3 regions of the Pseudoalteromonas sp. Isolate3 genome follow, and region 2 is predicted to be linked to each of the others. Evidence: predicted binding sites of a transcription regulator. Region 2 holds the regulator's gene; each other region holds the start of a gene.
What was found. The regulator sigma-54, encoded in region 2, starts transcription at its own class of promoters, with help from an activator protein. The targets are predictions, from matches to a motif close to GTTGGCACGNNNNTNGNNT.
Positions count from the first base shown of each region.

Region 1: L1D46_RS02425 (YggN family protein) is a predicted target of sigma-54. The motif match lies at 1,582-1,600, and genes of this name have one in related genera.
Region 3: dps (DNA starvation/stationary phase protection protein Dps) is a predicted target of sigma-54. The motif match lies at 1,470-1,488, and genes of this name have one in related genera.

Region 1 covers NZ_JAKEVN010000005.1:68,889-72,171, reverse strand. Annotated here, with positions in the region: gene L1D46_RS02430 (PLP-dependent aminotransferase family protein) at 1-671, shown strand, start outside; gene L1D46_RS02425 (YggN family protein) at 746-1,546, opposite strand; gene L1D46_RS02420 (hypothetical protein) at 1,938-2,126, shown strand; gene L1D46_RS02415 (glutathione peroxidase) at 2,179-2,661, opposite strand; gene L1D46_RS02410 (LysR family transcriptional regulator) at 2,729-3,283, opposite strand, start outside.
Region 2 covers NZ_JAKEVN010000002.1:43,493-46,775, forward strand. Annotated here, with positions in the region: gene lptA (lipopolysaccharide transport periplasmic protein LptA) at 1-182, shown strand, start outside; gene lptB (LPS export ABC transporter ATP-binding protein) at 179-904, shown strand; gene L1D46_RS01020 (RNA polymerase factor sigma-54) at 1,022-2,518, shown strand; gene hpf (ribosome hibernation promoting factor) at 2,546-2,833, shown strand; gene ptsN (PTS IIA-like nitrogen regulatory protein PtsN) at 2,837-3,283, shown strand, end outside.
Region 3 covers NZ_JAKEVN010000033.1:20,213-23,495, reverse strand. Annotated here, with positions in the region: gene L1D46_RS08880 (substrate-binding domain-containing protein) at 1-823, shown strand, start outside; gene L1D46_RS08875 (CBS domain-containing protein) at 903-1,322, shown strand; gene dps (DNA starvation/stationary phase protection protein Dps) at 1,556-2,074, shown strand; gene corA (magnesium/cobalt transporter CorA) at 2,134-3,090, opposite strand; gene L1D46_RS08860 (serine hydrolase domain-containing protein) at 3,212-3,283, opposite strand, start outside.

The sequences.
Region 1 (3,283 bases), on a different contig from region 2:
CCTCATTAAATAACCCAGTTGGCAGTTTTATGCCTGATGCCAAGCGTGAGCAATTAGTGGCACTTTTAGAGCAGCGCGAGGTGGTGCTCATTGAAGATGATGTTTATGGCGACCTACATTTTACAGCTAAGCGTGCCACTCCTGCACAAGCTTATTCAAAAAAGGGGTTAGTGATCACCTGTGCGTCGTTTTCAAAAACAGCCGCACCTAGTTACCGCATAGGTTGGATCATTGCAGGTAAGTTTGCTGAACAAGCAAGGCGACACAAACGCGCGCTTAGTTGCTCTGCGCCGCTTATAAATCAGTGGACCTTGTATGAGTTTATAGCCAGTGGTGAGTACGACCGTAACATTCGTTTGCTTAGACAGCGCTTAAGTACCAACAAAGAGCGTATGATTTGGTGCCTGCAGCAATATATGCCAAGTTGTGCGCGTATTAGTAACCCGCAAGGGGGCTGTGTTATCTGGGTTGATCTTGGTAGCCAATATGATGCGGTAAAACTATTTCATTTGGCACTTGAGGCAGGGATTAGTATTACCCCTGGGTTGATATTCTCAGCGGGTAAAAAGTACCGTAGTTGTTTTCGCTTAAGCTATGGTTTGCCTTGGTCTGAAAGTTTGGAACAGGCGATTAAAACGTTATCGCAACTGACCGTGCTGGCCAAAAAATAAAAAAGCGCAGAGCAAGCTCTGCGCGAAAGGACCAAGTGTTTTGGTTCAGGGATGTTAATTTCTTAACTGGTCAATTACTCTGCGTTCTGTTTAAAAGTAAATAATTGATATTCTTTTAGCTGTGGTACTAGAACCACTAATTCTTGTTCTTTATGAGCGATATCAGCAAAACTGCCACATAATGCATCTGCTCGCTCTTCTAGCTGAGCTGCTTGGGTTTCTACGCGAGCTTCGATTTGTGCGCCCATGTTTTCCATACGTTGCTCAAACTCATCCATGTCGCCACCCGAACCTAAAAGCTCAGAGCCAAGAGCCACTAAAATACTGCCCATCGATTGCATCATGGCTGACTCTACTGCTGATTCGATTTGCTCATCGAATTGATCTTCAAAGTTTTGGCCAAATTTTTCAAAGTTTTGTTGACCCATTGTGAACGCACCTTGTTGGTAGAAAGCGTTTTGCACTTCTACGCTGATATCGTCCATTAATTCTGAAATGTCACTTAGGCCATCAATGTTGAAAGCATTTGATACTTCTTCGATTGCTACGCCGGCTATTTTTACACCATCAAGTGCGATATTAGCTACTTCAGGAAGTTGGCTGCGCAAGCTGTCTGAGTAATCTGCAATTGCTTGCTGTTGTGAAGCATTAAGGGATACGCTTTGGCCATCGATATATAAAGTATGTTGGTCGATGATTTTCATGCTGCGATTATCGGCTGTGTATACTTCTAACTCACTTGGAGTGATACGCACATCATTTATAAATTCGACATCACATTGCTCACCGCTGAATGAAATATTTGTATCATTATCGTTATGAGCCATTGCGCTGGTAGCGATAAATAAAGAACTTAGTAACAATAACTTTTTCATTTTTTTCTTTCCTGTTTGAAATGACATAAAAATATAATCAAATAGGATGCCAAATATTATAAATTCATTTATTTCATTGGCTTATGGTTTTTTAGGGTTTTTGTTGGAAGTGCACGGAATAATTTTTTAACCATTTTTTAGTCAAATTAACTAAAAAATACACATGCATAAATGACTTTTATCGAAACGATAAAAAACTCTCACTTTTCAGAAATCAAATTTAGCGCTATTTATTCACAATATTGACATATGACCTATTTAGCATGGGTGTATGGCTTTATTTTGGTGGTTTTTTAGATACTAAATAACTACTGAGCTTTTTAATCTTTGCCAATTCATCGAGCAAATTTTAATCTCAAGAATTGGTCTCAAACACTTTATGGAGTGGGTTGTGGGTAAGACATTTAGTTATGACGCGCTAGATGACGATTTTGTTGAAGACGAGTACGAAATGGTCGGGCGTAATCAACACGACAAGAAAAAGCAACGCGTTAAGAAGAAGTTGGAAGACTATCTTGAACAAAAACGCTTGCGTAGAAACTTAGGCGATGACGACTTTGATGAGTACTTGAACGACTAAGCATAAATTTAAATAAAGAGGCTATTTGCCTCTTTATTGCTTTAAGGCCTTATTACTTGCTCAAAGCGGCAAGAATGTCTGATTCGAACTGCTCAGGTTTTGTAAGTGGCGCGTATCGTTTAATTGCTTTGCCGTCTTTACCAATTAAAAATTTGGTGAAGTTCCATTTTATTTTGCGGGTAATAAAACCAGGCAGCTCTGATTTTAGATATCTAAACACAGGGTGAGCATGCTCGCCATTTACGTCAACCTTACTCATCATCAAAAAGCTCACACCATAGTTAATTAAGCAGCCTTCTTTTATTTCTTTAGCATCACCAGGTTCTTGTTTACCAAATTGATTACATGGAAAGCCAATTATTACCAAGCCTTGTTCATGGTACTTATCATGAAGTACTTGTAAGCCTTCGTATTGCGGGGTGAAACCGCATTTACTCGCTGTATTTACAACAAGTACGACCTTATTTTCAAAATCAGAAAAATCGACAGTTTGGCCTTGTAGGCTGGTGGCAGAGAGTTGGTGAAATTCGCTCATAATGATAACTTTTTATTATTGTTACACTGATTCTAACTTGCTTGTCATATTTCTAAAAGAGCAAATATTAATCAGCAAATGCATTGGTTAAATGTTCTATTAGTAAACGTACACGAAACGGTAATAGATCTTTTCTTGGGTAGACTAACCAAGATGCGTTATCGCCAACCTGAAACTCTTCAAGAATGCTTACTAATTGCCCACTATTTAAAAAAGGTTCCACGATATCTAACGCTAAATGGGCAATGCCAACTCCTGCTACTGCGGCATTTAAAATAGCCTGCGGGTGGTTGCTACGCCAATTACCATCGATACGAACTTCTTTAATTTGATCGTCAATATTAAATCGCCAGCGCTTTCGCATGGTAATTAAGCAGTTATGCTCAGCAAGGTCATAAGGCGTTTTAAGAGAAGGGTGACTGGCTATGTATTCAGGGCTAGCAACGAGGGTCATGACGCGCTTACATAAAGGGCGTGCAATTAAGTTTGAGTCTTGCATCCTGCCAAAGCGAATGGCTAAATCAAAGCCTTCTTCAACTAAGTTGACATTGCGACTATTAAAGTCGAGATCGACCTCTACCTCAGGGTAGCGTTTTACAAATTCTGCGACTTTGGGGGCGAT
Region 2 (3,283 bases):
TCTTAACCTTAAACGGTGAAGCTGAAGTTACCCAAGCTGGTCAAAAAGTAACAGCGAAAAGCATTACCTATGATATGGCTCAGCAGCTTATCAGTGCTGAAAAAGACGAAAACTCATCAGATCGTGTACACACTATTTTAGTACCTGTTGAAAATAAAAAAGACAATAAAGGCCAACCATGAGCACATTAAAAGCAGAGCTTTTAGCTAAGAGCTACAAAGGCCGCCAAGTGGTTAAAAATGTCGGTCTGGAAGTTGAAGCAGGCAGTATTGTTGGCTTGCTTGGCCCAAATGGTGCTGGTAAAACCACGACTTTTTACATGATTGTAGGCCTAGTTCCGAGCGACAAAGGTAAAATTAGCATCGATGATAACGATATTACCCTTTTGCCAATGCACAGCCGTGCGAGGTTGGGTATTGGTTATCTACCGCAAGAATCTTCGATTTTTCGAAAGTTAACAGTTTACCAAAACTTGATGGCTATTTTAGAGACTCGTAAAGATCTAAATAAAACCACGCGGGAAGAAACTCTAAATAGCTTATTAGATGAATTTAGCATCCAACACATCCGTGATAGTCAAGGTATGGCTCTATCTGGTGGTGAACGTCGCCGCGTTGAAATTGCTCGCGCATTAGCCGCTAATCCTAAATTTATCCTTTTAGATGAGCCTTTTGCTGGTGTTGATCCAATTTCAGTGTTAGATATAAAGAAAATTATTGAGCACCTAAAAAATCGTGGTATTGGTGTACTAATTACTGACCATAATGTTCGAGAAACCCTTGATGTTTGTGAAAAAGCCTACATTGTTTCTCATGGGGAGCTAATTGCATCAGGCACACCTGAGCACGTATTAGCTGACCAAACTGTACGCGATGTTTATCTAGGCGAGCAATTTAGGCTGTAACCATTACGCCACCGACTAGAGCATCTGCTAGACTTATAACAATGACAATAAATCGATAATAACTTAACTGTCTTTGCACAGTTATCGATAACTTAAAAAAAGGATTGTTAGGGATACATGAGGCAATCATTACAGCTGCGCATGGGCCAGCAACTTACAATGACTCCACAACTGCAACAAGCTATACGTTTGTTGCAGCTCAGTACATTGGATCTCCAACAAGAAATTCAAGAGGCGCTAGATAGTAACCCTTTACTTGAAGTGGAAGAAGCGGATTACAACGAAGAAAGCATCGGCAAAAATGAGCAAAAAGCTGAATCTGACGATGTGCAAGTCAGCGCTTCTGCAGACGAAGCACCTAGCGAATATGAACAAGAAAGCAGTGATGCTCTAAATAAAGACACTGTAAGTGACGATTTAGCTATGGATGTTACATGGGATGAGTACATGAGTGCCGCTCCATCAACATCATCAGGGCCAATGCCAGAAGATGAATCTATTTATCAAGGTGCATCGACCGAAACCCTTCACGAATACCTTATGTGGCAATTACAGCTAACTCCCTTTAGTCCGACTGATGAAGCGATTGCTGTGGCAATTGTTGAGGCTATCGATGACTCTGGTATTTTAACGGTAAGCTGTGAAGATATCGTCGAGAGCTTTAATCAAAATAGTGATGAAGAAGAAATCGAACTTGATGAAGTCGAAGCGGTCCTAAAGAGAATTCAATTGTTTGATCCTGTCGGTATTGGGGCGCGTAGTTTACAGGAATGCCTGTGTATTCAACTTCGCCAATTCGATGCAAACACGCCATATTTAGCTGAAACTAAAATGGTTTTATCTGAGCATATCGAATTATTAGCGAGTCGCGACTATCGAACTTTGATGAAAAAGACTAAGCTTAAAGAAAATGAGCTTAAAGAAGTAATGACGCTAATTCACAGCTTAAACCCTAAGCCTGCGGATAGCATAGTACGCGAAGAGTCTGAGTACGTCATACCTGATGTATCAGTGAAAAAAGTAAAAGGTCGCTGGGTGGTTGAGTTAAACCCAGATAGTATGCCAAAGATTAGAGTGAACAGCCAATATGCGGCTATGTCTCGCTCTGTTAAATCAAGTAGCGACAGCCAATTTATTCGCTCTCACTTACAAGAAGCAAAGTGGTTTATTAAGAGCTTAGAAAGCCGTAACGATACACTATTAAAAGTGACCAACTGTATCGTTCAACAACAACAAGCTTTCTTTGAGCATGGCCCAGAAGCAATGAAGCCGATGGTGCTAAATGATGTTGCTGAAATGGTCGAAATGCATGAATCGACGATTTCACGAGTAACAACGCAAAAATATATGCATACCCCTAGGGGTATTTTTGAGTTGAAATATTTCTTCTCAAGCCATGTCAGCACTGAAAATGGTGGTGAGTGTTCTTCAACAGCAATACGCGCTTTAATCAAGAAGTTAGTCGCTGCAGAAAACTCGGCTAAACCATTGAGTGATAGCAAAATTGCAGATATATTGGCTGAGCAAGGAATTAAAGTAGCTAGACGTACAATTGCAAAATATCGTGAGTCTCTAGCAATACCTCCGTCTAATCAGCGTAAGAGTTTGATTTAGACGTTTTACATAGAAGGAAAAATGCTTATGCAACTAAATTTAACTGGTCGTCATGTAGAAATCACTGATTCATTAAGAGACTATGTAAACACCAAGTTTGCGAAACTAGAAAGGCATTTTGACCATATTAATAATGTTCATGTCATTCTAGATGTAGAAAAATTAAGCCAAAAAGCAGAAGCAACTTTACATGTAAACGGAGGCGAATTGTTCGCTTCTACAGAACATCAAGATATGTACGCAGCCATTGACTCGTTGATCGATAAGCTTGATCGCCAAGTCATTAAACACAAAGAGAAATTAGCTCGACATTAAATTATGAAACTAAGTTCACTTACTAATCAGGACTGCAGCAAAGCTGCGGTCCTTTTTAATAGCAAAAAAAGAATTCTTGAATATATCAGCGAACTGGCTCACCAGCAGCTTCCTCATTTATCTCAACAAGATATCCTAAATGCTTTACTCAACCGAGAGAAGCTAGGTAGCACCGGTATTGGCCGAGGTATTGCTATTCCACATGGCCGAATGAGTGGCGCCGATGAACCTCAGGCGTTTGTCATAGTGAGTGAATCCCCAATCAATTTTGATGCAATTGATAATCGCCCTGTTGACATTTTCGTAGCACTCATCGTACCAGATGGTGACTCTCAGCTTCATCTAAAGACCTTATCAACAATTGCTGATAGACTTAAAGATAAAGAGTTTTGTAAACAGCTGCGTAGCGCTACTACCGATCAGCAACTGTTTCAGGTTATATCAGCAGAG
Region 3 (3,283 bases), on a different contig from region 2:
ATGTATTTACGACGGCCCTAAAGACTTTCAAGATATTCGCACCCAAGTGTTAGTGATCACCGACCTCATTCGTAGAAACAATATTAGTGGTTTATTAATCGCAACCACAGACTCTAATTATCTTGTTGCAAGAGCTCTTAAACAGCTTAAAGATAACAACATCCCTGTAATTACCTTTGACTCTGATCTGCTCGAAGAAGATCAGCAATATCGTTTAGCCTATGTAGGTACTAATAATTTTGATTATGGTGTTGCGTTAGGCAACGAATTAAAAAAATTTACTAACAAAACAACCAACCAAGTGTGTATTCAGTCAGGGCATTCAACGACACCTAATTTAAACAAGCGTATTGAAGGTGTGCGCTATGCATTATCAGGGCAAAAAGATAAACGTTTAAGTGGTGAAAATGGCTGGAGTGAGTTTGATCGCTGCCCTTTGTATAGCTTAGGCAAGCGAGAGGTATCCCTCGGCCAGCTCGACAAACTTCTTAACCTCGAAAATCCACCACTATTTTTAGCTGTAGCAGGTTTTGCCCAATTTAACCCTAACTATGCAAACGTTATTGCTAAACATAAACAGCGCATTGCCAATAAAGACGTGGTGATTGTTTCTGCCGATACAGAGCAAATGCAATTAGACGTATTACAGCAAGGATTATCATCGGCTAACATTGGTCAAAACCCATTTGAAATGGGCCGTCTGTCTGCTGAATTGATGTATCAGTACCTAACTAAAGGTGAGCGACCCGCTAAGTCTCACTATTATTTAGACTTTCATTATTGCCAGCAAAGTAATGCTGGTACTTGCACCGTTAATCACTAAAACTTTGATCTCACTAAAGTGCAATTAACTAGATAAGGACTAGACTTACAACAACTTGATTAATTGAAAGGATTTAGCAATGACACACCTAGTTAGTGATTTGATGACGCCAGACCCGTTTGCTATTAGTGCACAAAATACCCTGCATGACGCTCATAACCTAATGAAAGAGAAGAATGTCCGTCATATCCCAGTGATTAACGAGCACGGTGGTTTAGTTGGCATGTTAACGCAAAAAATCATGATTGCTCAGGTAATGAATATCATGGCTAATTACAGCGCCAGCGCCCTTGAACGAAAAGAAAAACAAACCAAAGTAGTTGATATCATGGCTACCGATTTTACCAGTATCTCGCCAGAGCAACCGTTGCATGACGTCGCTAAGTTCTTTGTCGAAAATCGCCACGGCTGCATGCCTGTAGTTGATAAAGATAACAACTTAGTGGGAATTCTAACCTCATCTGACTTTGTTCGCTTAGCAGCAGCATTACTCTCTTAAGCCGTTAAATTTAAACTTATATCTGCACACTGAATTTTTTACATTCGGTGTGCAGAGTTTTCATACTCCACCTTAGCCATAGCTACTGCGACAAAACACAAAAAAAATCTAACCAAATAAATTCAACAACTTAACCACAAATCTCTTTTAGGCATAACGTTTGCTTCTATCTAACTAAACGTGCTTTTAAAACTAAAAGCGAAAGGAAATTAATAGATAATCTCGGAGGAGTAATGAGTAATTCATCATCAAAAGTCGCAGAATTTACAGCACCGGGTGTTAAAGACCAAGCTGCAGCTGACACAATTGCTATTTTAGACCAGCGTATGGTCGCTTTAATCGATTTACACCTCACTTTAAAACACATTCACTGGAATGTTGTTGGACCTAATTTTATTGGTGTACACGAAATGCTCGACCCGCAAGTAAGCGCAGTCCAAGAGATGACTGATACGATTGCAGAGCGTATTGCAACTATGGGTGGCGTACCTGTTGGCACACCACAATCAATTGTAGATCGCCGTACATGGGAAGACTATTCAATTGGTAAAGGTTTAGTGACCGACCATCTATCTTCACTTGATAAAGTGTACAACGGCGTCAATAAAGACCACCGTGCAGCTATCGAAAAGCTTGGTGAGCTAGACCCAGTTTCTGAAGATATGATCACCGGCCAACTGGCCGATTTAGAACAATTCCAATGGTTTGTTCGTGCGCACATTGAATCGTCTACCGGCGAATTGAAAGGCTAAACCCCCTAGGTCTATCCGAAGACCCCTTGCCCAGCATTTGCTGGGCTTTTTTTGCTTTGCTACAACCAACCTTTATGTTTAAAGAACAAATATGGTGCAAAGCCAGACAGCAACATAATGCCAATCGCAAACGGGTAACCCCATGCCCATTGCAACTCAGGCATGCTGTTAAAATTCATCCCATAGATACTTGCGACGACGGTCGGCGGTAGAAACACCACAGAAGCAATTGAAAAGGTTTTGATAATTTGGTTTTGTTCGATGTTTATAAAACCCTGAGTCGAGTCCATTAAGAAGTTCACTTTATCAAACAAGAAGGTACAGTGAGACATAAGGGTATCAATATCGAGCACAATTTCACGCAGTGATTCGCGGTCTTCTGTTGGTGCTCCTAAGTAGCGCAGTAAAAACGAGATATTCCGACGCGTATCCATCAAACATAAGCGCACCTTGCCGTTGTTATCTTCAAGACGAGAAATTCGGCTAACGGCTTCTTCTAAATCTGAGTCGTCTTCTTCAAGTACATAAGCACTGAGTTTTTCTAATTGATGGTGCATGTCTTCAAGCATATCTGCGTGGTTTTCGACTTTTTGGTCAAACAAAGTTACTAAAAGTTGCTTGGGATTATCACACGCCACTTGCCCTTTTCGAGCACGAAGTCGTAATAAACGAAAATCGGCTAATTCATCATCACGGATTGTCAGCAAACAGTTGTCTTGTAACAAACAAGCCACTGTCACCGTATTAAAGCGCCCTTCATTTGGTGACATAAAAAGCGCATGCACATGCAAGCCTTCATGGTCGATAAAACACCGGGAAGACGCCTCGATTTCTTCAACATCATCAGCACCGGGTAAGGTAATATTGAGGGTGCCTGCCAGTGCTTGTCGTTCTTCTTCTGTTGGATTTATGGTATCAATCCAGTGGGCATTTTTAATAGAAGTGACAAGAGGTGTATCAGCAGCTGGTTCGGTTTCTGTAATTACACCTTGGTCTATAGAAAAAAATCGTAACATGCGCCCTATCCTGATAAATCAATTTAAAGCAAATACTATAGCTGTTCACGTTAATGAACAATGACAATGCTACTAATTCCCGGGTAAAGCAGAAAAATAATTTAAACTTAACATCAATTACTTATTTCGCTTTTTTGAAACGCACAATAATCATACCTATCAAGATGATACCAAGGCCTATTAAGCAAGGTAC